Linked DNA regions of Parafrankia irregularis. The protein of the gene in region 2 interacts with the protein of the main gene of each other region in a pairwise test. Links are inferred from orthologs where the notes say so. Each region holds a gene or a part of one and is shown on either strand. Other genes may lie near its edges.

The links.
Region 1: the proteins of AWX74_RS01995 (region 2) and AWX74_RS23355 interact in binary tests that used the Escherichia coli proteins (3 or more experiments, as listed by UniProt). The link is inferred for Parafrankia irregularis from one-to-one orthologs.

The regions. Positions count from the first base shown.
Region 1 is NZ_FAOZ01000017.1:107,693-122,184, forward strand. The notes cover bases 6,917-9,915. They hold AWX74_RS23355 (sulfate/molybdate ABC transporter ATP-binding protein), read left to right. Parts: upstream 6,917-7,904; coding sequence 7,905-8,927; downstream 8,928-9,915. Other genes in these bases: cysT (sulfate ABC transporter permease subunit CysT), read left to right, coding at 6,917-7,022; AWX74_RS23350 (sulfate ABC transporter permease), read left to right, coding at 7,015-7,908. In the rest of the region: AWX74_RS23310 (DUF1349 domain-containing protein), read right to left, coding at 1-61; AWX74_RS23315 (ATP-binding cassette domain-containing protein), read right to left, coding at 58-993; AWX74_RS23320 (response regulator transcription factor), read left to right, coding at 1,080-1,742; AWX74_RS23325 (sensor histidine kinase), read left to right, coding at 1,790-2,884; AWX74_RS23330 (TauD/TfdA dioxygenase family protein), read right to left, coding at 2,973-3,920; AWX74_RS23335 (RrF2 family transcriptional regulator), read left to right, coding at 4,264-4,674; AWX74_RS23340 (sulfate ABC transporter substrate-binding protein), read left to right, coding at 5,126-6,169; more of cysT, read left to right, coding at 6,174-6,916; AWX74_RS23360 (vanadium-dependent haloperoxidase), read left to right, coding at 9,933-11,270; AWX74_RS23365 (sulfatase family protein), read left to right, coding at 11,340-12,767; AWX74_RS23370 (formylglycine-generating enzyme family protein), read left to right, coding at 12,865-13,794; AWX74_RS23375 (TetR/AcrR family transcriptional regulator), read right to left, coding at 14,009-14,492. UniProt on the Escherichia coli protein: Part of the ABC transporter complex CysAWTP involved in sulfate/thiosulfate import. Responsible for energy coupling to the transport system.
Region 2 is NZ_FAOZ01000001.1:477,431-491,917, reverse strand. What follows is about bases 3,984-6,977. They hold AWX74_RS01995 (glutamate-5-semialdehyde dehydrogenase), read left to right. Parts: upstream 3,984-4,849; coding sequence 4,850-6,106; downstream 6,107-6,977. Other genes in these bases: AWX74_RS01990 (AAA family ATPase), read left to right, coding at 6,307-6,977; proB (glutamate 5-kinase), read left to right, coding at 3,984-4,591. In the rest of the region: AWX74_RS02020 (MFS transporter), read right to left, coding at 1-435; rplU (50S ribosomal protein L21), read left to right, coding at 1,054-1,371; rpmA (50S ribosomal protein L27), read left to right, coding at 1,376-1,666; GTPase ObgE, read left to right, coding at 1,807-3,456; more of proB, read left to right, coding at 3,467-3,983; more of AWX74_RS01990, read left to right, coding at 6,978-7,248; AWX74_RS01985 (vWA domain-containing protein), read left to right, coding at 7,304-8,731; AWX74_RS01980 (DUF4349 domain-containing protein), read left to right, coding at 9,375-10,595; pgm (phosphoglucomutase (alpha-D-glucose-1,6-bisphosphate-dependent)), read right to left, coding at 10,661-12,316; AWX74_RS01970 (SDR family oxidoreductase), read right to left, coding at 12,431-13,222; nadD (nicotinate-nucleotide adenylyltransferase), read left to right, coding at 13,422-14,066; rsfS (ribosome silencing factor), read left to right, coding at 14,194-14,487. UniProt on the Escherichia coli protein: Catalyzes the NADPH-dependent reduction of L-glutamate 5-phosphate into L-glutamate 5-semialdehyde and phosphate. The product spontaneously undergoes cyclization to form 1-pyrroline-5-carboxylate.

The DNA.
Region 1 (14,492 bases), on a different replicon or contig from region 2:
AGCCACGGACGGTCCGGAACTTCGTCCACTCGGCGCGCAGCGTGTTCGCGAAGCCGTTCACCGTCCCTCCCCCGCCACGGTGGCCCGGTACTCGACCGCGTCCCGGGTGAGGTTCAGGTAGGCGTCCTCCAGCGTCGCCCGGTGGGCGGTGAGCTCGGAGAACGGCACGTCGTGCCGGCCGAGCAGCCCGGCGATCTCCTCGGCCGACAGACCGGCCACCACAAGGGCGTCTGGCCCGGCCGGCGTGACGGAGCCGCCGCCGGCCGCCAGGACCGCCGCCTCCAGGACCGCAGCCGCCGGGCCGCCCGCGGTCGTCCGCACCGTGACCCGGCCGTCCGACACCGCGGCCAGCAGCTCCGCGACGCCGGCGTCCGCGAACACCTTGCCGCGGCCGACGACGACCACCCGGTCGGCGATGTCCTCCAGCTCGTTCATCAGATGGCTGGAGACCAGGACCGCACGCCCGGCGTCGGCGAGTGCCCGGGTGAAGCGGCGCATCCAGATGATTCCTTCGGGGTCCATGCCGTTGAACGGCTCGTCGAGCATGAGCGCGGGCGGGTCGCCGATCAGCGCGGCGGCGATGCCGAGCCGCTGCCGCATGCCGAGGGAGAATCCGCCGACCCGGCGACGGGCGACTGATGTCAGCCCCGCCTCCTGGAGAACCTCGTCGACGCGGCGCGCGCCGAGCCCCTGGGAGTGCGCGAGCCACAGCAGGTGGTTGCGAGCGGTGCGGCTGGGGCCGACGGCGGAGGCGTCGAGGAGCGCGCCGACGTGCCGCAGCGGGTTGCGCAGCTCGCGGTAGGGGCGCCCGCCGATGAGGGCCTCGCCGGAGTCGGCGGTGTCGAGGCCGAGGATGACCCGCATCGTGGTCGACTTACCTGCGCCGTTGGGCCCGACGAAGCCGGTGACCTGCCCCGCCGGGACGGTGAAGGTCATCCCGTCGAGCGCGGTGACCGCACCGAACCGTTTCCGTAGGCCGTTCACGTTGATCATAGAGGGAGTTCTAGCCACCCCGCGGTGTCAGGCCGGTGCCGCCGGACGACACCGGGCTGACACCGCCCGCCTGGGATGGTGGTGCGATGCGCGTCCTGGTGGTGGAGGACTTCGAGATCCTGGCCCGTGCGATCCAGAGCGGGCTGCGGCGCGAGGGGATGGCGGTCGACGTCGCGCCCGACGGCGACGACGCGCTGGCGCGCCTCGCGTCCACCCGGTACGACGTGGTGGTGCTCGACCGCGACCTTCCCGGTACGCACGGCGATGACGTGTGTCGGCGGATCGTCGTCACGTGCCCGGCCAGCCGGGTCCTCATGCTGACCGCGTCGAGCACGGTCCGGGACCGGGTCGACGGGCTCGGTCTGGGTGCCGACGACTACCTGACGAAGCCGTTCGACTTCGCGGAGCTGGTGGCCCGGGTCCGCGCGCTGGCCCGCCGGCCGACCGCACTGGTTCCGCCGGTGCTGGAACACGGGGATCTGACCCTCGACCCGGGCCGGCGGGTCGCGTCGCGAGCAGGGCGGCGCCTCGACCTCAGCCCCAAGGAGCTCGCGCTGCTGGAGTGCCTGCTCGCCGCGGCGGGACGTCCGGTGCCTGCCGAGGAGCTGCTGGAACGGGTGTGGGACGAGGCGGCGGACCCGTTCACGACGGCGGTGAAGACGACGGTCCGCCGGCTGCGGGCGAAACTCGGTGATCCGCCGGTGGTCCACACGGTGCGCGAGGGCGGCTACCGGATCGGCGAGCCCTGATGACCCGGCGCCGGCGGCTGTGGGCACCGTTGATACGGACACAGCGGTTGCGGACACAGCTGATGCTGCTCTACGCCGTCCCTTTCTTCGTGTCCGGGGCGACGTTGCTGACCGCGGCGCTGGTCGGGACGAGGGTGTCGGTGCCCGCGCCCGCGGCGGGTGAGCCGGTCGGGGTCGGGCCCGCGGCGCGGCCGGACACGACGACACAGTTCCCGTTCCTCGTCTGGCTGGTGATCATGATCGTGCTGGCCGTGGCCTCCATCGGGGTGGGCTGGCTGGTGTCGGCACGGTTCCTGCGGCCCCTGCGCGCGATCACCACGGCCGCAAGGGACATCTCGGCGAGCAACCTGCATCGCCGGCTGGGGCCCACCGGCCGCACCGACGAGTTCGCGGAGCTCGCCGCGACCCTCGACGACCTCTTCGCACGCCTGGAGGCCTCGTTCGCGTCACAGCGGCGCTTCGTCGCGCACGCGTCGCACGAGCTGCGCACGCCGCTGGCAGCGCAACGTACCGTGCTCCAGGTCGCCCTCGCCGACCCCGGCACGACCGTCGACTCGCTGCGCGCCACCTGCGAGGAGGTGCTGGGACTGGGCACCGTCCAGGAGCAGCTGATCGGCTCGCTGCTCACCCTGGCCAGCGGTCAGCAGGGCGTGGAGCGGCCGGAGTCGTTCGACCTGGCCGACCTCGCCCGGCAGGTGCTCTCCCGCCGGCCGGCGATCCGGCCCGCCGAGCTGACTGTCACCGCGTCCCTGGGCTCGGCACTGGTCTCGGGCGACCCGAGGCTCGTGGAGAGCCTGCTGGCGAACCTCGTCGACAACGCGATCCGCTACAACCGGCCGGGCGGCCTGGTCGAGGTGAGGACGTCCACCACCGCGGGCGGGGCCAGCCTGATCGTCCGCAACTCGGGGCCGGTCGTGCCGCCGACGGAGGTGGGCCGGCTCTTCGAGCCGTTCCAGCAGCTGGACGGCCGGCGGATCCGGCACGGCGACGGGCACGGCCTGGGCCTCGCGATCGTGCGGGCCGTCGCCGACGCGCACGGAGCGACCCTGGTCGCGACGGCCCGGCCGACCGGCGGGCTGGACATCGAGACCACGTTCCCCGACCGCGGGGCCGGCGGCGAGGACGTCGCGCGGAACGACTAGCTGCTGTTGACCCGCCGGTTGCTGTTGACCCGCCGGGTCCGCCCGCTGCCGCCCGGTATCTCGCCCGGCCGGCATCGTCGCGCGGGGATCAACGAGGTTCGTCGCCGCGCAGCGTGACGCGCTGGATCACGCGGTGCGCGTCGCCGAAGTCGCCGGCGACGGCGTGCTGGGTCGCCCGGTTGTCCCAGAAGCCGATGGTCCCCTCCTGCCAGTGGTAGCGCACCGTGAACTCCGGACGCACCGAGTGCTGGTAGAGGAACGCGAGCAGGGCATCGCTCTCCGCGCGGTCGAGCTCGGCGATGTGCGAGGTGAAGCCCGGGTTCACGAACAGCGACTTCTTCCCGGTCTCCGGATGCGTGCGCACGACGGGGTGCGTGGCCGGCTCGAGCCTGACGAAGGTCTCGCCTTCCCAGCGCCCTTCGCCGACGAGGTCGAGGATGCCCTTGAACTGGGCCTCGCCATTGTGCACGGCGGTCAGCGTGCCCAGGAACTCCTGCAGCGCGGGGCTGAGGGCGGCGAAGGCGGCTTCCTGGTTGGAGAACAGCGTGTCGCCGCCGGCCGGGGGCACCACGACCGCCCGCAGGATCGAGCCGAGCGGCGGGCGCTTCACAAAGGTGACGTCGGTGTGCCAGTCCAGTCCGCGCGAGACGGTGCCGACCCTGCCGTAGGCCGCGGCCAGCTCCCTGGCCTTGCTGTAGTCGATCTCGAACACCTCGGGCTGCCCGTCCAGACCGGGGATGACCGGGTGGCCCTCGGTCGGCTCACCGAAGCGCCGCGCGAACGCGAGGTGCTCCGCCGGCGTCAGGTGCTGGCCCGGGAAGAACACGACCTTGTAGTGCAGCCAGGCCGCCCGCACCGCGGCGACCTCCCGCTCGTCGAGCGCGCGGACGTCGAGGCCCCGGATCTCGGCGCCGATGTTGCCCGAGAGCGGGACGATCTCGAACAGCGGCTCGGCCACCGCGGTCGCGGCCGCGGCCTGCTCCTGGCCCGCGGTGTCCGTGCCTGCGCCGGTGCCTGTGTCAGCTGTGAGAGTCATGGCTTGATCTCCTTGGTCGGCCGGCCGGGGACCGGGTCGGAAAATATTCCGCTATCTCGATCGGATTAGTCAAGATTGCGCCACCACCGTCGACGGGCCGCGAGCCGTCCACACCGGCACCGATGGGCCATACCCGTGCGCACCGGGCCGACACCGTCGACGACGAGGTCCGGGAGGTCACGGACCCCTGGCCGTCACAGGACTGCAGCAACCTGCGGGTTGACAGGCGGGACACCGACGGGTCAGCAATATTTAGTATATGCATCGAATAAGTAGACAAGGCTGGCGGCCATGCCAGCCTGATCACCGGTGATCATGAACAACCCACGCGAGGAGTACAGCCGTGTACATCTCCGCTCGCGCCGAGTACGCCATCAGGGCGATGCTGGCCCTCGCTGTCGCGCACCCGGACCGGGTCGCCGCCCCCGCACTGGCCGCGAGCGAGGAGATCTCGCTCGCCTACCTGCAGGCGATCCTGCTGGATCTACGTCGAGCCGGGCTGCTGTTCAACCGACGGGGAGTGGACGGCGGATACAGCCTGGCCCGCCCGACCGACAGCATCACCGTGGGTGACATCCTGCGGGCCACCGGCGGAGCCCTGACGAGCGTTCGCGGCGAGCCGGCCGAGCGAGCCACCTACGACGGGGCCGCCCGCGGGCTCAGCCGGGTCTGGCTGGCCGTGGATGCCGCCATCCACGACGTTCTCGATCGAGCCACCCTCGCCGACGTGCTGGCCGACAAGGTCTCCATCTAGGCGAAGTCGCCGCACGCCAGACACCTGGCGCCAAGGCCACCCGAACGGGGTCGGATCGCCGCCATGGTGGTCTAATCACTACCGAACACGATCTCGCCCCATCAAATGGCGGGGTTGCATCACCCACAGCACCCGACTCGCCACCACTGGAAACCTAGCTTCACATCCTTACCGACCAACTCTTGAAAGTCGGTCGATTAAGTGGGATATGTAGTCCTGGTCAGCGCACGCGAGCCGATCTGTCACGCAGGTACACCGCGAGGTGCACCTGCGCGGCACCGTCATCTCGCCTGTCGCTCCACCAGCGCGGGCCGCGGCAACGCGGCCCTACGGACAGCTCCCCGTGTCCATCCACACCATCATGATCCAGTTTCTGCCGAGCCTCGGGCTCGGAGATTCGCACGCGCGCAGACAGGTGCCACAGCAGGCGCCAGAGGAGGCCAGGTTTCCCATGAAGAACCGGTTCAGAGCGGTGGCGGCTCTGGCCCTAGTCGCCAGCCTGGCGATCTCCGCCTGCGGAGGAGGCGATGACGACGAAGCAGGCAGCGGCGGCGGTTCGGGCTCGTCCACGACGCTGCACATCGTCGGCTTCGCGGTGCCGGAGGCGGCGAACAAGGCCATCGCCACCGAGTGGAACAAGACCGAGGCCGGCAAGGGCGTGAAGTTCGAGACGTCCTACGGTGCCTCCGGCGACCAGAGCCGCGCGGTGGTGTCAGGCCTGAAGGCCGACTACGTCCACTTCTCCGTCGCCAGTGACGTCACCCGGCTGGTGGACGCCGGGCTCGTCGCCGACACCTGGGACGACGGCCCCACCAAGGGCATCGTGTCGTCGTCGGTCGTCGTGCTCGCCGTGCGCAAGGGCAACCCGAAGAACATCAAGGGCTGGGATGACCTGATCAAGCCGGGCATCGGCATCGTCACCCCCAACCCGGCCTCCTCCGGCTCCGCCCGGTGGAACGCGCTGGCCGCCTGGGGGCACATCGCCGCGAACGGCGGAACCGACGCCCAGGCCGAGGAGTACCTGACCAAGCTCTTCGCGAACGTGGTTTCGCTGCCCAGCAGCGGCCGTGACGCCACCACCGCCTTCCTGGGCGGCACCGGCGACGTGCTGCTCGCCTACGAGAACGAGGCCATCCTGGCCCGCCAGAGCGGCGAGGAACTCGACTGGGTCGTCCCTGACACCACCATCCTCATCGAGAACCCCGGCGCCGTCCTCACCAAGGCCGACCCGAAGGCCAAGGAGTGGTACGACTTCGTGCTGAGCCCGGAGGGCCAGCGCCAGTTCGCGCTCAAGGGCTTCCGCCCGGTCATCGACGGAGTCAAGGTCGACGAGGTCGAAGGCGCGCTCGATCCGAAGAACCCGTTCCCGACGCCGAAGAAACTGCTCACCGTCAAGGACGACTTCGAGAGCTGGTCGGCCCTGTCGAAGAAGTTCTTCGCCGAGGACACCGGCATCGTGGTCAAGGTGATCGCCGCCTCGGGCAAGGCCAAGTAGCACTGTGACATCGACAACCGTCACCGGGCGCCGATCCGCGGGAGACCGCGGGTCGGCGCCCGGCGGGCTGCCGCTGACCCGGGTGTCCGGTGTGGGCCTCGGTGTGGCGATGCTGTGGTTCAGCCTGCTCGTTCTCATCCCGCTGGCGGCGGTCGCGGTGACGGCGTCGGAAGGTGGCTGGAGCCAGTTCTGGCGCACGGTCACCCAGGAACAGACCGCCGCCGCGATCGAGCTCACCGTCGGGACCGCCTTCCTCGTCACCCTGGTCAACATCGTGATGGGCACGGCGATCGCCTGGGTGCTGGTGCGGGACAGGTTCACCGGCAAGCGTGTCCTGGAAATCCTCATCGACATCCCGTTCGCCCTGCCGACAATCGTCGCCGGGCTGGTGCTGCTTTCCCTCTACGGCCCGAAGAGCCCACTGGGTGTGAACGTGGCCAACACCCGCACCGCGGTTTTCCTCGCCTTCCTGTTCGTCACTCTGCCGTTCGTCGTCCGCACCGTGCAGCCGGTGCTGGCCGAGCTCGACCGGGAGGCCGAAGAGGCGGCGGCCTCGCTGGGCGCGCGGCGGTTCACCATCTTCCGACGGATCATTCTGCCGGGCCTGACCCCGGCCATCGCGGCCGGAGCCGCGCTGTCGTTCGCCCGCGGCGTCAGCGAATACGGCTCACTGGTGCTGTTGTCCGGCAACCTGCCGATGCATACCGAGGTGGCGTCGGTGCGCATTCTCAGCAGCATCGAGAACGACAATCCCGAGAACGCGGCGGCGGTCGCGGTCGTCCTGCTGGCGATCTCGTTCGTCGTGATCGTCGCGGTGGACGTCCTGCAGCGGAGGATGGTGCGCCGTGGCTGACACACCCACGATCGAAGCGACCGCCGACCACCCGGCCGAGCACACGCCGCGGCCCGGCCGGGCCCGGCGGCGCGGCCGGCCGCCCGTGGGCCGGTACGCACTGCGGCTGGTCGTGATCGCCTATCTGTTCCTGCTCGTGGCGTGGCCGCTCTACCTCGTCGGGAAGAACACCTTCAACGACGGCTTCGACGACCTGCGCGCCATCCTGGACGACCCCGACACCGTCCACGCGCTGCGGCTCACCCTCACGATCGCGGTCGTCTCGGTGATCATCAACACGGTGTTCGGGGTGGGCATCTCGTTCCTCCTGGTCCGCTACCGGTTCCCAGGCAAGCGGCTGCTCAACGCCCTGCTGGACGTCCCGCTGTCGGTGTCGCCGATCGTGGTCGGGCTCGCGCTGATCCTGGTCTACGGCGGCCGGGACGGCTGGTTCGGGCCGACCCTCGAAGATGCCGGTCTCCAGGTCATCTTCGCCACCCCGGGCATGATCCTGGCCACCACCTTCATCGCCCTGCCGCTGATGATCCGGGAGGTGGTCCCCGTCCTCGAGGAGATCGGGGACGACCAGGAGCAGGCCGCCCGCAGCCTCGGCGCGAACGCCGTCCAGACGTTCCGCCGCATCACCCTGCCCGCCATCAAATGGGGCGTGGTCTACGGCGTCGTGCTGAGCCTGGCCCGTGCCCTCGGCGAGTTCGGCGCGGTCAAGGTCGTCTCCGGCAATGTCTCCGGCGACACCCGCACCGCCACCCTCGTCGTCGAGGAGAAATACCTGAACTTCGACCGGGGCGGCGCCTACGCCACCGCCTTCCTGCTGGCACTCGTCGCGGTGGCCTGCATCGTCGTCGTGTCCCTCATTCGTCCGAAGGATCCGAAGGAAAAGCGGTGAGCATCGAGATCACCAATGTCAACAAGCGCTTCGGCGACTTCGTGGCGCTCGACGACGTTTCCGTGAGCATTCCGACCGGCCAGCTCACGGCACTGCTCGGCCCGTCCGGCGGCGGCAAGTCCACGCTGCTGCGCATCATCGGCGGCTTGGAGCAGGCCGACACCGGACGGGTCGTGATCGAGGGCGTCGACGCGACGAACCTGCCGCCGCAGAAACGCAACGTCGGTTTCGTCTTCCAGCACTACGCCGCGTTCAAGCACCTGTCGGTGCGGCGCAACGTGGCCTTCGGCCTGGAGATCCGCAAACGGCCGAAGGCCGAGATCCGCTCGCGGGTGGACGAGCTGCTCGCCCTCGTCCACCTGGAGCAGTTCGCCGAGCGGCTGCCCTCGCAGCTTTCCGGTGGGCAGCGGCAGCGGATGGCCCTGGCCCGCGCGCTGGCCATCGAGCCGACGGTGCTGCTGCTCGACGAGCCGTTCGGCGCGCTCGACGCCAAGGTCCGCCGGGAGCTGCGCGACTGGCTGCGCCGCCTGCACGACGAGGTGCACGTCAGCACCGTGTTCGTCACCCACGACCAGGAGGAGGCCCTCGAGGTCGCCGACGAGATCGTGGTCATCAACGAGGGGCGGATCGAGCAGATCGGGTCCCCGGACGACCTGTACGACCGGCCGGCGAACGACTTCGTCATGAGCTTCCTCGGCCCGGTCACCCAGCTCGGGGACAGGCTCGTCCGGCCACACGACCTGCAGTTGCACACCGGGGATCCGGCCGCGGGCGACATCGGCGGGCAGATCGCCCGCATCAACCGGATCGGCTTCGAGATCCGCGTCGACGTCGCCACCACCGGCCAGCCGAGCCAGGACGTCGTCGTGACACTGACCCGCAACGAGTTCCGCGCGCTGGGGCTCGACGTCGGCGCCGCGGTCAACCTCCGGCTCGCCCCGGAAAGCCACACCACCCCGGCGCCCCCCAGGCAGCCCACCCCGGCCGACACAGCGAAAAGCCTCACGCCCTCGCACTGAGCCGCACGCCGCAGCGGGGCACGGCGGGTGCGGCGCAGCGGGCGCGGCGCGGCGGGTCTGCCTCGGGCCCGCCCGCCAAGCCCCCCCCCCGGCGCAGCCCACCTCGCCGGCTGCGCATTTGCGAGTCCGCAAGCCCCGAGGGTTTTGGTCGCCCCGAGCCTGTAGCGGAATCCCGAGACGCGGCGGATCCGGGCCACCGGCCTGGGCTTGGCGGAGCCGCGCCGATGGAAGGCGAACCCCACCCGCACGGCCACCCTCATCGAGGATCCCGCACCGCTGCACAGCAATAGCATTTCACCTCAAGAGCGACAAAAAGGGCGAAGATGCACCTGGCGACCCGCAAGAAGTAAGGGTTTCGGTCGTTCCGACGACCAAAATCCTTCACTCTTGCGACTCGTCAACCCGGGCCACCGGGCTCTCGGGTATCCGGCCGCGTTCTCGGAGCGGGAACCTCCCCGCCCACCCACTTGTCGATCTTGACTGGCGCCACCACGCGACAGGCCGTCCGGCGGTCAGGATCCCCAACTCTCTTGCGCCGCAGCAGCGGCGACCCGAGGCCCGGGATTCGGCCGCGGACTCCCTGTCGACCGAACCACTCAACCCCGCGCGGTTGCGGGCCAGGGCGAGCTTGGCATGGTTCGAGGCAGCTTGACGGCGACCCGCTTCAACCGGGCCCGAAAGACGCCCGCGAGAGCACGCCAACGCTTCAACCGCAGGCGTCGGCGCACAGGCGGGGCTGACAGCGATCCACACGCGCGGCACGCGACAGCAATTCACCAAAATGTCGACCGAAAAAGTGGGAAATTGCTGTCGAGCGGGCACGGATCATGGGAGAGTCCGAGCATGCGCTCGTGTCTCCTCGTGGGTCGGCCGTACGTCGACTTCGGACGGGTGACGAGCGCGGCCTGTCACGGCCTCTGACGCACCTCGCCGTTCCCCATCAGCTCCGGCCTTCGATGCCGGCTGCCCGAAGACGCATTCGTTCCTGCCTTCACGGAGACGACCGTGCCTTTGTCGCGCGCCCGTACCCGCCCGCTCGCGCGGGCCCTCCTCCTCACCGCCACGCTGGCCGCCGCCACGCTCGCCAGCACCACCACGACCGGAGCCGTCGCCGCACCGGCACCCACCGGCTCCACCAGCAGCACCGGGCCAGGCGCGGATGTCGTGCTCGACTGGTACGACATCACCGCGCAGACGGTCGCCGCGGCGGCCCTGCCAGCCCAGGTCACCAACAGCCGGATCTGGGCCGTGAGCTGGCTGGCCGCCGACCGGGCCATCGCCAGCCGCCCCGGTGGCCCCGGTGGCTCCGGCGGGCACGGCGGCCCCGGCCGGAATGACGCGGACTTCGCGGCGGCGGCTTTCGCGACCGCCATCCACGACGGGCTCGCCGCACAGGTTCCCGCCCGTACCGCCGAGCTGGACGCGGCGCTGACCGCCACGCTGGCGGAGGTCCCCGACGGGAAGGACGAAACCGCCGGGATCTCCGCGGGGCGCCGCGCCGCCCGGGCCCTGCTCGCCGAGCGGGCCGGTGACGGGCTGGACGTCGCCTCGGTGAACGCCCCCTACACCCCGCCGGCGGAGGCGCCGGGCATCTGGCGGCCGACGCCGCCGGCCTACGCTCCCGCCGTCGGATCCGGGCAGGGCAAGGGGCGGACGTTCCTGCTCGGCCCGGCGAACCGGTTCCGTCCCGGGCCGCCGGACCCGCTCGGTTCGCCGGCCTACCAGCGTGACCTCGCCGAGGTCCGGGCCGTCGGGTCCGTCGACAGCACGGTGCGCACCGCCGAGCAGACCGACGTCGCGAAGTTCTGGGCCCAGTCGTCCCTCGCCGGCTACACCGCGATCCTGCGCGGGCTCGTCGAGCAGGAGGGCACGCGGCCGCTGGCCTGGCAGACGCATCTGGTCGCCACCTTCCACCAGGTGACCATCGACGCCCAGATCGCCGGTTACGAGGCGAAGTACGTCTACACCCGCTGGCGCCCCGTCACCGCCATCCGCTTCGCCGACACCGACGGCGACCCGACGACCGTCGCGGACCCGAACTGGACGCCGCTCATCGCGACCCCGGCACACCCCGAGTACCCGAGTGGCCACGCCACCTATGCCGGTGCCGCGCAGCGGGTGCTGGAGGCGTTCACCGGCTCGGGCCCGGCGCGGCCGATCGCCGTCACCAGCGCCACCGCACCCGGCGTCACCCGGACCTACAGCTCGTGGCGGCAGGCGACCCAGGACAACATCGACGCCCGGGTCTGGGAAGGCGTCCATTTCCGCCACACCGACGAGATCGGCGCCCAGCTCGGCCGGACCGTCGCCGCCTACGACCTGCGCCGGATCGACCTCCGCTAGTCGGCGCGGGCGCGAAATCGCCCGTTGGAGCGGCCGACGGGCCCGAGCATCCCAGGAAGGGACGCGAAAATGAACGAGGGAAATCCGGAGAGCTCCGGACGCGAGCCGGGATCGACCAGCCGTCGAGGTTTTCTCGCCGGGTCGTTGGCGGCGGCGACCGCGGCGGCGACAGCCGGCCTGTCGACGATCCCGGGGCTCGTCTCGCCGGCGTCGGCGGCCACCCGGCCGAACATCCTGGTCATCGTCACGGATGACCAGCCCAAGGCGACGCAGTGGGCGACGCAGAAGACCTACGACTGGATTGCCGAGCAGGGTGTCCGGTTCACCAACGCCCACTGCACGACCCCGCTGTGCGCGCCCTCACGCTCGTCGATCTTCTCTGGTCGTTACGCCCACAACCACGGGGTGCGGGTCAACGCGAACCCCGGAAACCTGGGCCAGAACACCACCGTCCAGCGCTACCTGACCCAGGCCGGCTACCGCACCGGGCTGTTCGGCAAGTACCTCAACGGCTGGGACATCAACGCCAGCCCGCCGCATTTCGAGGAATGGGCGCTGCTGAAGCCGAGCTACGTCGACGGCACCTACAACGTCAACGGCACGGTCCAGACGATCAATGGCTATACCACCAACGTCCTCAGGAACCGGACGCTGAGCTTCCTCGACAAGGCCGCGACCGACACGCGGCCGTGGTTCGCCTACGTTGCTCCGTACGCCCCGCACGGGCCCAACACACCGGCCGCCCAGTACGCCGACACGGTCGTGCCGGAGTGGAACGGCCGGCCGGCGGTGCACGAGACCGACAAGAGCGACAAGCCGCCCTACGTGCAGAACTCGACCAGCACCCTCGCCGACGGCCAGGCGGTGCGGGAGCGGCAGCTGCGCACGCTGCTGTCCGTGGACGACGCGGTGCAGGCCTTCCGGGACAAGCTGGTGGCCCTCGGGCAGCTGGAGAACACGCTGGTCTTCTACGTCCCCGACAACGGGTACCTGTGGGGCGACCACGGCCGGGTCGCCAAGTCGGTTCCCTACACGCCGGCCCACGAGCTGCCGTTCTACGTGTCCTGGCCGGGCGGCGGCCTGGGTTCCGGAACGGTCGACAACCGCATCGTCGGGCACATCGACATCGCCCCGACGATCCTCGACGCCGCGGGAATCACGCCGAACACCCCGCAGAACGGCTTCTCGCTGCTCTCCTCCTCCAGCCGCGACCACATCCTGACCGAGTTCTGGAAGAAGGGCACCGCTGCCGGTGGTGTACCCACCTGGGCCTCCTATGTCAGCACCACCAGGCAGTACGTCGAGTACTACGACCTGCACGCCAATGCCAGCGGCCAGCAGGCCGGGACGGGGCAGGTGCTGTTCCGTGAGTACTACGACCTGGTGAACGACCCGGGCCAGCTGGTGAATCTCCTTTACAACGCGACGCCGGCGCAGGAGCAGGCTCTCGGCATCCCCGCCCTCGCCGCCCAGCTCACCGCCGACCGCGCGGCCTGACGGCCCGCGCAGGGCTCACTGATGGCGGTGGCCCGGCCCGACCCCACGGGACGGGCCACCGCGACCGGTCCGACGACGAGAAAACGAAGAGAAACCCATGTCTGCTTCCTGCTGCACCCCCGGCCGCGATCCCGGCACCGCCGGAGGCGTGGCGGCGCCCATCCGAGCAGCCGGCGCCCGCACGACGCGGATGATCAGGCTTCCCGGTGGGCGTTTCCTCATGGGTACCGAGGACGAGGAGGGCTACCCCGCGGACGGCGAAGGGCCGGTCCGGGAGATCGACCTGAGCCCCTTCGCGATCGAGGCGACGACGGTGACCAACACCCAGTTCGCCACGTTCGTCAAGGCGACCGGGTACGCCACCGACGCGGAGCGTCACGATTTCTCCTTCGTCTTCGAGGGCTTCCTTTCCGAAGAGGTCGCCACGAGCTCACCGGTCGTCCACGAGGTGCCCTGGTGGCATGCGGTGGCCGGGGCGTTCTGGAAACACCCCGAAGGGCCCGGCTCGTCCATCGCGTCCCGCCAGAACCATCCCGTCGTGCATGTCTCGTGGAACGACGCGCAGGCCTACTGCGCCTGGGCGGGCACCCGCCTGCCCTCCGAGGCCGAGTGGGAGTACGCCGCACGCGGCGGCCTGGAGCAGCGCCGTTACCCGTGGGGTGATGAGCTGATGCCGAAGGGCCGGCACCAGTGCAACATCTGGCAGGGCGTCTTCCCAACGGTGAACACGGGGGCGGGCGGCTATCTGGGCACCGCCCCGGCCAAGGCATACCGCCCCAACGGCCATGGGCTCTACAACGTCGTCGGCAATGTCTGGGAATGGTGCGGGGACTGGTTCAGCGCCGACTTTCACACCACCGGCCCGCGTTCGGATCCGACCGGGCCGCCCAGTGGCCTCGCCAAGGTCATGCGCGGCGGCTCGCACATGTGTCACTCGTCCTACTGCAACCGGTATCGCGTCGCCGCGCGCAGCTCGAACACCCCCGACAGCTCAGCCGGCAACATCGGATTCCGGGTGGCATTCTAGGCCACCCGACCGCGCGCATCCGCCATATGGCGGCCCACCGGGGATCCCGCGCCGGCGCGCCGCGCCGCGCCGCACCGCGCAAGCAATTCACGCCAACCACGGCAAACGAGGCACAGAGTCACCTGGCGATCCGCAAGAAGCGAAGATTTTGGTTGTTGTCGCAGCCGAAATCCTCGCTTCTTGCTCAGCAGCAATGGCTGCGCGCCCCGGGCGGCTATCCGACGGGACGCGGGACCCGCTGCGAAGCTGGGAACAGGACGGGACCCACCCAGCGACGGAGGTAGTCGCGCAGCTCCTGACCCATCCGGGGCGGGTCGGGCGGGACCAGGATCAGTGACTGCATGATCCGAAGCATGTGCTCGACGAGCTGATCGAGCATCTCGTCGTCGTAGCCGAGTTCCGCCCAGTTCACGCGCCGGTTGACCAGGATCGTGCGCACGCGGGCGATCTGGGCGGGTGCCATCATCCGCCGACTGAACGTGGTGGGATAGCCGCCGGCGAGCAGCAGCATGAGCAGCGGCTCGTCCGGAAAGCGCTCGATGATGAACGCCATCGCCTCGACGACGAAATCGGCGATGTCGTCGACGTCCGTGGGAAAAGTCGCCTCGAACTGTGCCACGAAGCGTTCCGCCGCGGCGTCTGACACGGCGGCGAAGAGTTCCTCGGTGCTCGTGAAGTAGCGGTAGACGGTCTTGCGG
Region 2 (14,487 bases):
GAGCGGATCGAGCGGGCGCCCTTCATCGGCCGGAGTCCCCGAGGCCGAGGCAGCTGGGTCAGCCGGGATGGCCGGGATCGTTGGTGCGGTCGCGGCCGGCTCGGTGCTGGCGGTGACGGTGCTGGCGGTGACGGGCCTGGCCAGGCCGCGCCCATATACCGCGAGACAGCCGGCCGCCGTGGCTGTCAGCAGCGCCCACACCGCCTTGGCCCAGGCCGGGGGATCGATCAGGTCGGTGAAGACCAGCTCCGCGGTGACCAGCGTGACCACGATGGACAGCACGCCGATGGCCGCGGCAGGCGTGCCGGCCGCGGCAGCGCCGCTGGCCGCCTCGGCACGGCGGCCGGAAGCCGCTGTGAGCAGGAAGCCGCAGACGACCAGCAGCGCCGTGACGGTGGCCACGCTCGCCGCCCACGTCACGTGCTGCCAGGTCAAGGTCTTCTTCCTTCTGCTTGGCCGTGGGGTTCGCACGGCGGCTGTGGACCGCGCCGCGGCGGAAGCGCCCGCTGCGGGGGACCCCACATGTTCGCCGTGCCCACGGCGCGCGGCCATGGCCCGTCCGAGTCATGGCCGGGATGGCCTCTTCGGTGGCTGTCTATCGCCCATGCCCAGCTCTGCCTGTGTCTTCCCGTGTCCTCCTGTCGGCCACTGGTTGACTTTCGATGGTCGGGTGGGGGTCCTGTTCGGGGGTTCGGGGGTCCTGTCCAGGGGTCGGTCGGGTGAAATCGGGCCTCCGGGCGCGGGCCTTTCTCACCCCCGCGCGGATGACCTGTAAGGTGGACGGACACGGGACAGGCGCGTGCTCGCGATGTCGCCCTTGTCGGGCTCCCAGGCTTGTCGGGTTGCAAGACCCTGTCAGGTTCGGAGCCCCGTCGGGTTCGATGTCGCGCGGTCAGCATGGTCCCCGGCTCCGGGATGTTCTGGGCGCTTCGAGTGCTCCAGAGGCCTGGCAGGCTGGGTGGCATGGTGGTCTGACGCCAGCGCCGGGCACCGTGAGCAGACGTGGCGGACCGCCAGAGCGGTCCATGCGGGATCCAACAGCAGGGAGATCTGGTGTACGCGGTCGTTGCCAGCGGCGGCAAGCAGCACAGGGTCGCCGTCGGCGATGTCGTCGACGTCGAGCTCCTCTCCGGTGAGCCAGGCGCGGCCGTGAAGCTTCCGGCGGTGCTCCTGGTCGACGGTGAGTCGGTCACCCACGACGCTGACGCGCTTGCGTCCGTCGCGGTCACGGCCGAGGTCGTCGAAGTCGTCAAGGGTCCGAAGATTCGGATCCACAAGTTCAAGAACAAGACCGGTTACCACAAGCGCCAGGGCCATCGCCAGAAGTACACGCGCCTGAAGGTGACCGGGATCGAGACGGGGAAGGCCTGACGAGATGGCGCATAAGAAGGGCGCGAGCTCCTCGCGCAACGGCCGTGACTCGAACGCGCAGCGGCTGGGCGTCAAGCGTTTCGGTGGGCAGCTCGTCAAGGCCGGTGAGATCATCATCCGCCAGCGGGGCACCCACTTCCACCCCGGTGACCTGGTCGGTCGCGGCAAGGACGACACGCTGTTCGCCCTCGCTCCCGGCTATGTCGAGTTCGGCCGCAAGCGTGGCCGGCGGGTCATCAGCATCGTCGCGGTCCAGGGCGAGCAGAGCGAGCAGAAGGTCGCGGTCAGCGCCTGACCTGACGGCACGGCCGCAGTAGTTGTCTGAGATGTAGTTGTTCACAGGACGCCGCGCGTATCACCGCCGAACCGGAGGTGGTACGCGCGGCGTTCTCGTGTGGTCCCGCGGCCGGGCGGGGAGCAGGGAGATGGCTGACCATGGCGACGTTTGTCGACCGGGTTGTTCTGCACGCCGCAGCGGGTGACGGCGGCCATGGCTGCTGCTCGATCCACCGCGAGAAGTTCAAGCCGCTCGGCGGCCCCGACGGGGGCAACGGGGGCCGCGGCGGTGACGTGGTGCTGCGGGTGGATCACGGGGTGACCACCCTGCTCGACTTCCACTTCCATCCGCATCAGAAGGCGGGTGGGGGCCGTCCGGGCCAGGGCTCGAACCGGCACGGCGCGGACGGCGAAGATCTCGTGCTGGCGGTCCCCGACGGCACGGTGGTGATCTCGCCGGACGGCGAGGAGCTCATCGACCTGGTCGGCCCGGGCAGCAGCTACGTCCTCGCCCGCGGTGGGCGCGGTGGGCGCGGGAACGCGTCCCTGGCGTCGGCCCGGCGCAAGGCGCCCGGCTTCGCCGAGCTGGGTGAGCCCGGTGAGCAGCTCGACGCCGTCCTGGAGCTCAAGAGCGTCGCGGACGTCGCGCTGGTCGGCTTCCCGAGCGCGGGGAAGTCCTCGCTGGTCTCGGTCCTCAGCGCCGCCCGCCCCAAGATCGCCGAGTACCCGTTCACCACCCTGGTGCCGAACCTGGGTGTCGTCCAGGCCGGTGACCACCCGCCCTACACCGTGGCGGACGTCCCCGGGCTGATCCCGGGCGCGAGCCAGGGCCGCGGGCTGGGGCTGGAGTTCCTCCGCCACATCGAGCGCTGCTCGTTGATCGTTCATGTTCTCGACTGCGCCACGCTCGAACCGGGCCGTGATCCGCTGACCGACCTCGACATCATCGAGGCGGAGCTCGCCGCCTACACCACCGACCTGTCCGACCGTCCCCGGCTCGTCGTCCTGAACAAGGTGGACGTGCCGGACGCCGCCGACCTCGCCGAGCTCGTCACGCCGGACCTGCAGGCCCGTGGGCTGACCGTCTTCGCGGTGAGCACGGCGAGCCGGCACGGTGTGCGCGCCCTGTCGCTCGCCCTCGCGGAGCTCGTCGCGAGCCTGCGCGCCGCGGCGCCGAGCCGCAGCTCCGCCCGGGTGGTCCTGCATCCGCGGGCGGTGGACGAACCCGACTTCACGGTGCGTGCGGTCGGCGACGGCTTCGTCGTCGGGGGTCCGAAGCCGCTGCGCTGGGTGCGGCAGACCGACTTCACGAACGAGGAGGCGATCGGCTACCTCGCGGACCGGCTCGCCCGGCTCGGGGTGGAGAAGGAGCTGGCCCGCTGCGGCGCCGTCCCGGGGGTCGAGGTCACCATCGGCGATGTGACCTTCGACTGGGAGCCGACCCTGTCCGGGCGCGAGGCCCTGCTGCTCGAGGGCGCGGGCGGCGGAAGCGGTGGGAGCGCGGACGGCTACGGGCTCGTCGAGCCGGTCGCCGCGCCGACCGTCGCGACCGTCGGTGGTTCCGGCGGCATCCCGGGCGGTGGCCGGACCGGGCTGCGTGCCGGTGCGGTGCCCGACGTCCAGCTCGGTCCTCGCGGCACCGACCTGCGGCTTCGGACGTCGAAGCGGCTGACCAGGGCGGAGCGGGCGGCCCGCCGGGACGCGGCCGAGGGTTTCGACGAGACCGACAGCTTCGATACCGACGGCTTCGATGACGCCGACGGCTTCGACAGCCTCGACGGCTTCGATGACGACCCCGAGCGTGGCTAGGGGCCGGATGATGCCGCGCGCCTTCGTCACCGACGCGTCCCGGATCGTCGTCAAGGTCGGATCGTCGTCGCTGACCACCGCCGCCGGCGGTCTGGACGTCGCCCGGGTGGAATCCCTGGTGTCGGCGGTCGTCGGCCGGGCGGGTCCGGAGGGTGGGCTCGTCCTGGTGTCCTCGGGGGCGATCGCCGCCGGGCTCGCCCCGCTGGGGCTCTCCCGGCGGCCCCGGGACCTCGCCACCCTGCAGGCCGCGGCGAGCGTGGGCCAGAGCTCGCTCGTGCACTGCTACGCGGGAGCGTTCGGCCGGGCCGGCTACCGGGTCGGCCAGGTCCTGCTCACCGCGACCGATGTGATCCGGCGCACGCACTACCGCAACGCCCGCACCACCCTGGATCGGCTGCTGGCCCTGGGCGTGGTGCCGATCGTGAACGAGAACGACGCGGTCGCCACCCAGGAGATCCGGTTCGGCGACAACGACCGGCTGGCCGCGATCGTCGCCCACCTGGTGTCCGCGGACGTGCTGGTCCTGCTCTCCGACGTCGACGGCGTGTACGAGTCGAACCCGCGGCTGGGCCCGGCGGCCATGGTCCGCGAGGTCCGGTCGGACGCCGATCTCGACGGGCTGACCGCGCAGGGCACGGGCACGGCCGGCGTCGGGGTCGGCGGTATGGCAACCAAGATCGACGCGGCTCGGATGGCGGCGTCGGGTGGTGTCACCACCATCGTGACCTCGGCGGCGCTCGCGGCCGAGACACTGGCCGGCGAGGAGGTCGGGACGGTCTTCCACCCGACCGGCCCACGGCGGGCCTCGCGCCTGCAGTGGCTCGCGTACGCGACCGCCCCGGAAGGGCGGCTGTACCTGGATGACGGTGCCGTGGCCGCGGTCGTGGACCGGCAGGCCTCGCTGCTGCCCGCGGGGGTGACCCGGGTCGAGGGCGACTTCTCCGCGGGTGACCCGGTCGACCTGGTGGATCCGCTCGGGCGTCCGGTCGCGCGGGGCCTCGTCGAGTTCGACTCGACCGAACTGCCGGGCATGCTCGGCCGCTCGACGATGGAGCTGGCCGCCGAGCGTGGGCCGTCCTATGAGCGTGAGGTCGTCCACCGTGACGACCTCGTGCTGCTGCTCGCCCGCCGCTGACCGTCTGTCGCCGACCGTCTGTCGCTGATCACCTGCGGCCGGTCACCTGCCGTTGATCACGCGGATCGCCGCCGGCCGAGGTCCGGCCCACCCCCTGACCAACTGGTTACGCGGGTCCGGGGTCCTTGGGCGCCGGACGCCGGTAGCCTCGTCGTCGACGGCGTGCGGCCGCGTCGGCGACGCCGATGCCGCCGATGACGCCGGGCCCGGGTCGGCGTCGGCGTCGGATGTCGCGGACTTCCTGGAAGGAATGCGGTCATGAACACCTCGGCGGAGGACGTCCGAGCCAGTGCGGTGCGAGCCCGGCAGGCCGCCGGCGCGCTCGCGCCGCTCCCGCGGGCGGCCAAGGACGCCGCCCTGCTCGCCATGGCCGGTGCGCTCCTCGAACGCCAGACCGAGATCCTCGCCGCGAACGCCGTGGACGTCGCCGCCGCACGGGCGGCCGGGACGTCCGACGCGTTGGTGGACCGGCTCACGCTGACACCGTCGCGGATCGAGGCGATGGCCGACGGGCTGCGACAGGTGGCGTCGCTCGACGACCCCGTCGGTGAGGTCATCCGCGGCCGGGTGCTCGCCAACGGGCTGGAGCTGCGGCAGGTCAGGGTCCCCCTCGGCGTCGTCGGGATCATCTACGAGGCGCGGCCCAACGTCACGGTCGACGCGGCGGGGCTGTGCCTCAAGAGCGGCAACGCGGCTCTGCTGCGCGGCAGCGCCTCCGCGCTGCACTCCAACCGGGTCCTGGTGGACGTCCTGCGCGAGGCCGCGGTGGCCACCGGGCTGCCGGCCGACGCGGTCCAGCTGGTCCCGGGTGCCGACCACGAGTCCGTGAAGCATCTGATGCGGCTGCGCGGGCTGGTGGACGTGCTCATCCCGCGGGGCGGCGCCGGCCTGATCCGCACGGTCGTCGAGGAGTCGACGATCCCCGTGATCGAGACCGGGGTCGGCAACTGCCACGTCTACGTGGATGTCGACGCCGACCTTGACACGGCGCTGGCCGTCACGCTCAACGCGAAGACCCAGAAGGTCTCGGTGTGCAACTCGGCCGAGACGCTGCTCGTCCACGCGGGCATCGCCGCGGAGTTCCTGCCGCGGGTGCTGACGGCGCTGCGCGACGCGGGGGTGACCGTGCACGGCGACGAGACCGTGCGTGCGGTGGACCCGTCGGCGGTGCCGGCCACCGACGAGGACTGGGCGACCGAGTACCTCTCGCTGGACCTGGCGGTCGGGGTGGTCAGCTCCCTCGACGAGGCGGTCGACCACATCCGGCGGTGGAGCAGCGGTCACACCGAGGCGATCATCACCCGGTCACTGGCGGCGAGCCGCCGTTTCATCGCGGGCTGTGACAGCGCCGCGGTGATGGTGAACGCCTCGACCCGTTTCACCGACGGCGAGCGTTTCGGGATGGGCGCGGAGATCGGTATTTCCACCCAGAAACTGCACGCGCGCGGGCCGATGGGGCTTCCCGAGCTCACCTCGACGACCTGGGTCGGCATCGGGGACGGCCATCTCGTGTAGGCGGTCCGGCCCCGTTCCGCCTCGGTGACCGAAAGGTTTCCGCAGGTGACGGGGGGTGCGGAAGGCGATGGGATGGTGGCCCGACGGTGCGGTCCGGAGAATTCCGCAAGGCCGTCATCCGTCGTCAATCCGTCATGTGGTGCCAACCACTGGCACTATGGACAGTGGGTACTACCAGGCACCGGGACCGGAAGGTGGCCATGTCGTCGCAGGGATACGCGTTCGCTGATGTCGCGGATGTGCAGGAGCGGCTCCGGGAGACGGGTTATCTCGCCGACGAGGCGATCGCCACCACGGTCTTCCTCGCCGACCGGCTGGGTAAGCCGCTCCTGGTCGAAGGGCCGGCCGGTGTCGGCAAGACCGAGCTGGCCAAGGCGCTGACCACCGCCGTCGGTGCCGAGCTGATCAGGCTGCAGTGCTACGAGGGCCTCGACGAGGCTCGGGCGCTCTACGAGTGGAACTACAAGAAGCAGCTGCTGCGCATCCAGGCCGGCGCCAGTCTGGCGCCCGAGGCCGCGGCGGGGGTCGCCGGGGCTGCCGGGGCCGCGGGGGAGTCGGCCGGTCTCGCCACCTGGCGCGAGACCCACGACGACATCTTCAGCGAGGAGTTCCTGCTCTCCCGCCCGCTGCTCACCGCGATCCGGCGCAGCGAACCCACGGTCCTGCTCATCGACGAGACGGACAAGGCTGACGTCGAGGTCGAGGGCCTGCTGCTGGAGGTGCTGTCCGACTTCCAGGTGACGATCCCGGAGCTGGGCACCCTGAAGGCGACCCGGCGGCCGTTCGTCATCCTCACCTCGAACGCGACCCGTGAGCTGTCGGAGGCGCTCAAGCGCCGCTGCCTCTACCTGAACCTCGACTACCCGTCGGCTGCCCGGGAGAAGGAGATCGTCCTGTCCCGGGTGCCGGAGCTCGGTGAGCGGATGGCCGAGTCCCTGGTGCGGATCGTGCGTTCGCTGCGGGCGATGGAGCTGAAGAAGGCCCCGTCGATCGCGGAGACCATCGACTGGGGCCAGACGGTTCTCGCGCTGGGCTTCGACACCATGGACGACGCCGCCGTCACCTCGACTCTCGGCGTGGTCCTCAAGCACGCCAGCGACCAGGCTCGCGCCATCAGCCAGCTCAAGCTCGGCGCCAACTGAATCAGGCTCGGCGCCGACACGCAGCGGGCGGCCGGCCCCGGACCGGGAGGTCCCGATGAACCTGCTCGACCGCACCGTGGCGTTCACCGCCGCCCTGCGCCGCGCGAACGTCCCGGTGAGCAGCGCCGAGACGGTCGACGCCGCGCGGGCGGTCGGCGCTGTCGGGTGGGCCGACCGGGAGGCGGTGCGGGCCGCGTTCGCTGCCACCATGTGCAAGCGGCCGCTGTACCGCAACGCCTTCGACTCGCTGTTCGACCTGTACTTCCCGCCGCGGATCGGTGACGGTGTCGCGCTCGGCGACTCCGGCGACATGTCCGGCTCCGGGCAGTCGGCCGACGGCGCGAACGGTCCGGCGCCCGAGCTGACCCCGCAGGAGCTGGAGGCCCTTCGCCGCGCCATGCGCGACCAGCTGCGGGACGCACTGCTCGACGGAGACGACGACAGGCTGCGCGACCTGGCCCGCCGCTCGGTCACCGCCTTCGGCGCCGCGCAGAACGGCCCCGGCCAGCGCAGCTACTTCATCTACCGGGTGCTGCGCGCGATGTCGCCGGAGACGCTCATCGCCGACCTGCTCGCCGCGATGCTCGGCGAGGAGGAACGCGGCGGGCTCGGCGAGCGGATCGCCCGCCAGACCATCTCCGACCGGATCAAGGCCTTCGAGGACATGATCTCCTCCGAGGTGCGGCGGCGGATGGCGGAGGAGCGGGGGCTTGAGGCGGTCGAGCGTTCCGCCGTCAAGCCGCTCGCGGACCAGGTCGACTTCCTGCGCGCCTCGCAGCGTGACCTGGTGGAGCTGCGTCGTCAGGTGTATCCGCTGGCCCGGCGCCTCGCGACCAGGCTGACCGCCAAGCGCCGGCTCGGCCGCACCGGGCGGCTGGACTTCCGCCGCACGGTGCGGGCCTCGCTGGCCACCGGCGGCGTGCCGCTGGAGACCAAGCACCGGCCGCACAAGCCGCACAAGCCGGAACTGGTCGTGCTGTGCGACGTGTCCGGATCGGTGGCCTCCTTCGCGCACTTCACGCTCATGCTCACCCACGCGCTGCGGGAGCAGTTCTCCAAGGTCCGCGCCTTCGCGTTCATCGACACGACCGACGAGGTCACCCGGTTCCTGCGTGGTCTCGACCTGGGCGACATGATGGCCCGGATCGCCGCCGAGGCCGACCTGGTCTGGTTCGACGGCCACAGCGACTACGGCCACGCCATCGACGTGTTCGCCGAGAAGTACCCGGACGCGGTGGGCCCGCGGACATCCCTGCTCATCCTCGGGGACGCACGCAACAACTACCGCGCGACCTCGGCCGCGGTCTTCCGCCGGCTGTGCGGGCAGGCCCGCCACTCCTACTGGCTGAACCCGGAGCCGCGCAGCTACTGGGGGTCCGGTGACTCGGCCACCGGGGCCTACGCGGACTTCGTCGACGAGATGGTCGAGTGCCGCAACGTCGAGCAGCTCCAGCACTTCATCGAACGCCTGCTGCCGACCTGATCCGGGCCCGGCCTGGCCGGCTGTCGAGCTTCGGGCTTCCGCTGCCGCCGCTGCTTCTGAGCAGGAAGTGAGGATCTTGGCTGCTCAAGCAACCGAAATCCTCACTTCTTGCGGATTGTCAGAGCACTCTTGTGCCCTGTTCATCCCTATTGGTGGGTATTGCCGGCGCGGTGCGGCGGGCGGACACGGACCGCCAGGTTGGAGTCGAGGGCCGGACCCGCCGCTTCTCGGGACTTTGATGAGGAGCGCCAGGCGGCGAGATTCGTCCGACTGTGGGTGAACCGATCGCCGTCTGGCTGCGTCAAACCTCTTCGACGGCGACGCGGCCCGCGTCCGCCGCACCAGGCGGTCCGTGCGGGAGATCCGCGCGGTGACCTGGGAGGCCAGACGGAGGGGTGCCGCCATGGCAACCACGGTGAGCAGGACCGGACCAGTCGGCGCGACCGGACCAGCCGGTGTGACCGAGCCAACCGGCGCGACCGGGCCGACCGGTTCGGCTGGACCAGTCGGTTCAGCTGAACCCGCCGGTCCGGCCGAACTGATCACTCCGCCTGAACCGGTCAGTCCGCCTCGCCCGCCAGGTCCGGCCAGCCCGGGCGGTCCCGCTCCCTCGCGCCGCCGCGGGAAGGTTCTCGTCGGTTTCATGATCCTGGCCGTGGCACTCGTCGCCGGCGCCGGGCTGGGTAGCCTCGCCGACGCGCTGGATGACGGCTCGTCCGCCGACCTGGCCCTGTCGGTGCCCTCGACCGGAGCGGCGGCCGAACCCGCGGTCGCACCGGCGCCGACACTCGCTGCCGGAGGCGGCGCCGCGGGCTCCGCCTCCGGGTCCGCCTCAGACACCTCGGGGGAGAGCCTCGCCGACTCGGCGGTGTCGCCGGAGGCCGCGCGCGGTGGCGTCGTCGCGCCAAGCCCGGCCTCGACCAGCTCAGGCGGGTCGACGGGCGCCACCGGTGAGCCGGCACGGCCGGCCGGAGCCGAGCCGCGCATCGTCCGTGACGGCAGGACGGAACTGTCGGTGCCGGCCGGCCGGGTGGAGGAAGCCGTCCAGGCACTGTCGACGCGGGCGAACGACCTCGACGGCTACGTCGAGTTCAGCGAGACCAACGGAACGCCGTCGACGACCGACGACAGTCACCAGAGCGCGACCGTGACGCTGCGGGTGCCCACCGCGTCGTTCGACAAGCTGCGCTCCGGTGTGGGCGGGCTCGGCACCGTGACGTCGTCCACGACCTCCGCGCGGGATGTCACGGGAGAGTACGTCGACCTCCAGGCGCGCAAGCGGGCTCTCGAGGCGTCCCGCGACGCCTACCTGGCCCTGCTCGCCAAGGCGACGACGGTGGGGGAGACCCTGTCGGTGCAGCAGGCGATCGACCGGGTGCAGGTCGAGATCGAGCAGATCGAGGGCCAGCGGATGGTCCTCGCCGACGCGAGCGATCTCGCCACCCTGACCGTCCGGATCGCTGAGGACGGCGCCGGCGAGATCAGTCCCGCGCCCGAGGACGACCCGTCCGGTCTGGGGGACGCCGTCCAGCGGTCATGGGACCGCTTCGTCAACGGCATCGAGGCGATCATCGCGCTGATCGGCCCGCTGGCGCTGGTCGCCCTGCTCGCAGGCTTCGCCTACCTGGGCGTCCGGCTGGTCCGGATCGTGCGTCGGCGAGGCCGCGGCGGCACAACGGCCCCGGTGCCAGCCGCAGGCCCGGCCCCGGTGCCTGTGCCGGATCCCGCTCCAGTGCCAGCCCCGGCCCCGGCCCCGGCCGCAGGCCCGGCCCCTGGCGCAGCCGCCGCGCCGGTTCCGCCCGCCGCGCCGGTTTCTCCGGACGAGCCGGTTTCTCCGGACGAGCCGGGGACCAGCACGTCCTGACCTCACCGCCACGGTCGCGGGCCGGTACGGCGGTGAGGTCAGTCCGGGAAGGCTGGCCGGGGCACCTACCCGGCCAGCGCGGCGTCCACGATGGTCTGGGCCTCCGCGAGCACGGCAGTGAGGTGCTCGGTGCCGGCGAAGCTCTCGGCGTAGATCTTATAGACGTCCTCGGTGCCGGACGGACGGGCGGCGAACCAGGCGTCCGCCGTCGCCACCTTCACGCCGCCGATCGCGGCGCCGTTGCCCGGCGCGGACGACATCGCCGCGGTCACGGCGCCGCCCGCGAGCGTCGTGGCGCCGAGAGCCTCCGGGGTGAGCGCGGAGAGGATCTTCTTCTGGGCCGGGCTGGCCGGCGCGTCGACCCGGCGGTACGCGGGCGAGCCGAAGCGCTCCGTCAGGTCGGCGTAGAGCCGGCCCGGGTCCCGCCCGGAGACCGCGGTCATCTCGGCGGCGAGCAGGCAGGCGATGATTCCGTCCTTGTCCGTCGTCCACACCCCGCCGGAACGGCGCAGGAAGGACGCTCCGGCGCTCTCCTCGCCGCCGAAACCGAGCGAGCTGTCGAGGAGCCCGTCGACGAACCACTTGAAGCCCACCGGAACCTCGTACAGCCGGCGCCCGAGGCCGGCGGCGACCCGGTCGATCATCCCGGAGCTGACCAGCGTCTTGCCGACGGCGGCGCCGGCGGGCCAGCCGGGGCGGTGCGCGAACAGGTAGGCGATCGCCGCGGCGAGGTAGTGGTTCGGGTTGAGCAGGCCGGCGCCGGGGGTGACGATGCCGTGCCGGTCGGCGTCGGCGTCGTTCGCCAGCGCCACGTCGAACGACCCGGCCAGCCGCAGCAGCGACGCCATCGCGTAGGGCGACGACGGGTCCATCCGGATCTTGCCGTCCCAGTCCAGCGTCATGAAGCCGAACGTCGGGTCGACCGAGGTGTTGACCACCTCGATGTCCAGCTTGTGCCGGTCGGCGATCTCCTGCCAGTACCGGACGCTCGCGCCTCCCAGCGGGTCGACCCCGATGCGGACCCCCGCCGCGCGGATCGCGTCGAGATCGACCACATCCGGCAGGTCCGCCACATAGGCGCCGACGAAGTCATGCACGGTCGCGGCGGCCAGTGCCTGCTGGTGGGGCACCCGCGCCACCCCGGCCAGGCCCGATTCGAGCAGCTCGTTCGCCCGGTTCTGGATCGCGCTCGTGGCGGCGGTGTCAGCCGGGCCGCCATGTGGCGGGTTGTACTTGAACCCGCCGTCGGCCGGCGGGTTGTGCGACGGGGTGACGACGATGCCGTCAGCCAACCCGGCCGGCCGGTCCGATCCCGCGGCGCCTCGCCCGTTGTGGGCGAGGATCGCGTGCGAGATCACCGGTGTCGGGGTGGCCTCGCCCGCGGGGGCGACCCGGACGTCCACCCCGCTGGCGACGAGCACCTCCAGCGCGCTCGCGAGCGCCGGCGCGGACAGGGCGTGTGTGTCCACCCCGATGAACAGCGGGCCATGTGTCCCGGCGGCCGCGCGGTACTCGCAGATCGCCTGGGTGGTGGCCAGGATGTGGTCTTCGTTGAACGAGGCGCGAAGGGCGCTGCCGCGGTGGCCGGACGTCCCGAAGGAGACCCGCTGGGCCGGGTCGGCCGGGTCAGGGTGGACGTCGTGGTAGGCGGCGAGCAGCGCGCCCGGGTCGATGAGCTCGTCGGGAGCGGCGGGCTGCCCCGCGCGCGGGCTGTTCGGCATGGGCGGGCTCCATGGGATGTGATCGGCTCCCCGGTCAGCCTAGATGCAGCCCCGTCGGTGCCGCACCCGGCCGGCTTCGTCCCGCCCGGATGCGGCCCGCGCCCCGGGCGAGGATCAGTCCGTGCGGGGAAGCATCGCCTCGAGGGTGCCGTAGTGCTCGGCGAGGCCCGGGTACAGCGCGCCGAGCCCGCCCGCCAGGGCCGCCCGTACCTGGACGCTCGGTGTGTCCGCCAGGACCTCGGGTGCGCCGGCGGCGACGGCGTCGAGCGCGAGCGCGGCGACGGCCGCGGGATCCACCTTGGGCGCGTCGATCCGCCGCGTCATGTCGGTGTCCATGAAGCCGACGTGCAGCGCGGTGACGGTGACCCCGGCGCCGGCCAGCTCGACCCGCTGGGAGTTGGTCAGGGACCAGGCCGCCGCCTTCGCCGCGCAGTACGCCCCACTCGTCGGCATCGCCAGCCAGGACAGCACCGACAGAACGTTGAGAACGGCTCCGTGCCTGGCGTGCGGGCCGTGAGTGTCGCCCCCGCCGGCGTGGTCCGGCCGTTCGCGTGACAGCTGCGGCGCGAAGGCGCGCACCAGGCGCAGCGGCCCGAAGTAGTGGGTCTCCATCTCCAGCCGGATGTCATCGAGGTCTCCGGTCAGCACCGACGCGCCGGTCGAGCTGCCGGCGTTGTTGATCAGGAGGTCGACGTCGCCGGTGGCCTCGGCGGCGGCGGCGATCTGGGCGGGGTCGGTGACGTCGAGCCTGATCGGGACGACACCGGGTGTTGTGATCGAGTCGGGATTGCGTGCCGCGGCGTAGACCTTCGCCGCGCCCCTCGCGAGCAGCTCCTCGACGAACCTGCGGCCGAGACCTCTGTTGGCACCGGTGACCAGCGCGACCGACCCTTCGATGGGCGCCATGGCGTTCTCCGTCCGTGCGTGGGGTGTGTGGGCTCTGCGTGGGCTGCTTCGAGGCCGCGCCGGGGGGCATCCGAGCGGGCGGTCCACGGCCGAATCATAAGTTGGAAAATCCAACTTACTAGGTCGAGTGACGAAGGACATCCTGCGGGCGGAGGTGAGAAGGAGGCACGTGGACTTTGCCTGGGGTTAATGTCCCCACGTGCGACTGGGTGTGATGGGCGGGACGTTCGATCCAGTGCACAACGGGCATCTGGTCGCGGCGAGTGAGGTCGCGGCGCTGTTCGACCTGGACGAGGTCGTCTTCGTCCCGAGCGGCCGCCCCTGGCAGAAGGCCGACCGGGAGGTCTCGGCCGCCGAGGACAGGTACCTGATGACCTTCCTCGCGACGGCGGAGAACCCCCAGTTCACCGTCAGTCGTATCGACATCGAGCGCAGCGGCCCGACCTACACCATCGACACCCTGCGCCACCTGCGCCGCACCCACCCCGACGCCGAGCTGTTCTTCATCACCGGCGCGGACGCGCTCGCGCAGATCTTCACCTGGCGTGACCACACCGAGCTCTTCGGGCTCGCCCACTTCGTCGGTGTGACCCGGCCGGGCTACGACCTGCGTCGCCACGCCAGCCTGCCCGACGAGTCGGTCAGCCTCCTGGAGGTTCCGGCGCTGGCGATCTCCTCGTCCGACATCCGCCAGCGGGTCGCTCGCGCGGCACCGATCTGGTATCTGACGCCGGACGGGGTCGTCCGCTACATCGCGAAACGGGGGCTGTACGGCCCCCGACCGGTCGCGCCGTCGGTGCCCGAGGGCGCCGGGCGGCCCGATGCGACGGAACATTCGGCCTGATGACCACAAACATGGTCGCCGATTCGCGCAAAGCTGTGTCACGCTGGACGTGGCCACTCGACCGGTGGGTGGCCGGTGCGTCCATCGGCGTGCGTGACCAGTTCGGACCTTTTGGAGACCAACAAGCGTGACCGCCTCGCCGCGAGCCGTTGAGCTCGCTCTCGCCGCAGCCCAGACCGCCGCCGACAAGATCGGCCAGGACATTCTCGTTCTGGATGTCAGTGAGCGGCTCGCGATCACCGACTGCTTCGTCATCGCATCGGCCGACAACGAGCGTCAGGTGAAGGCGATCGTGGACGAGATCGAGGAGAAGCTGCGGGCGCTCGGCGCGAAGCCGCTGCGCCGCGAGGGCGAGCGGGACGGCCGGTGGGTCCTGCTCGACTTCGCCGACATCGTCGTGCATGTGCAGCGGGCCGAGGAG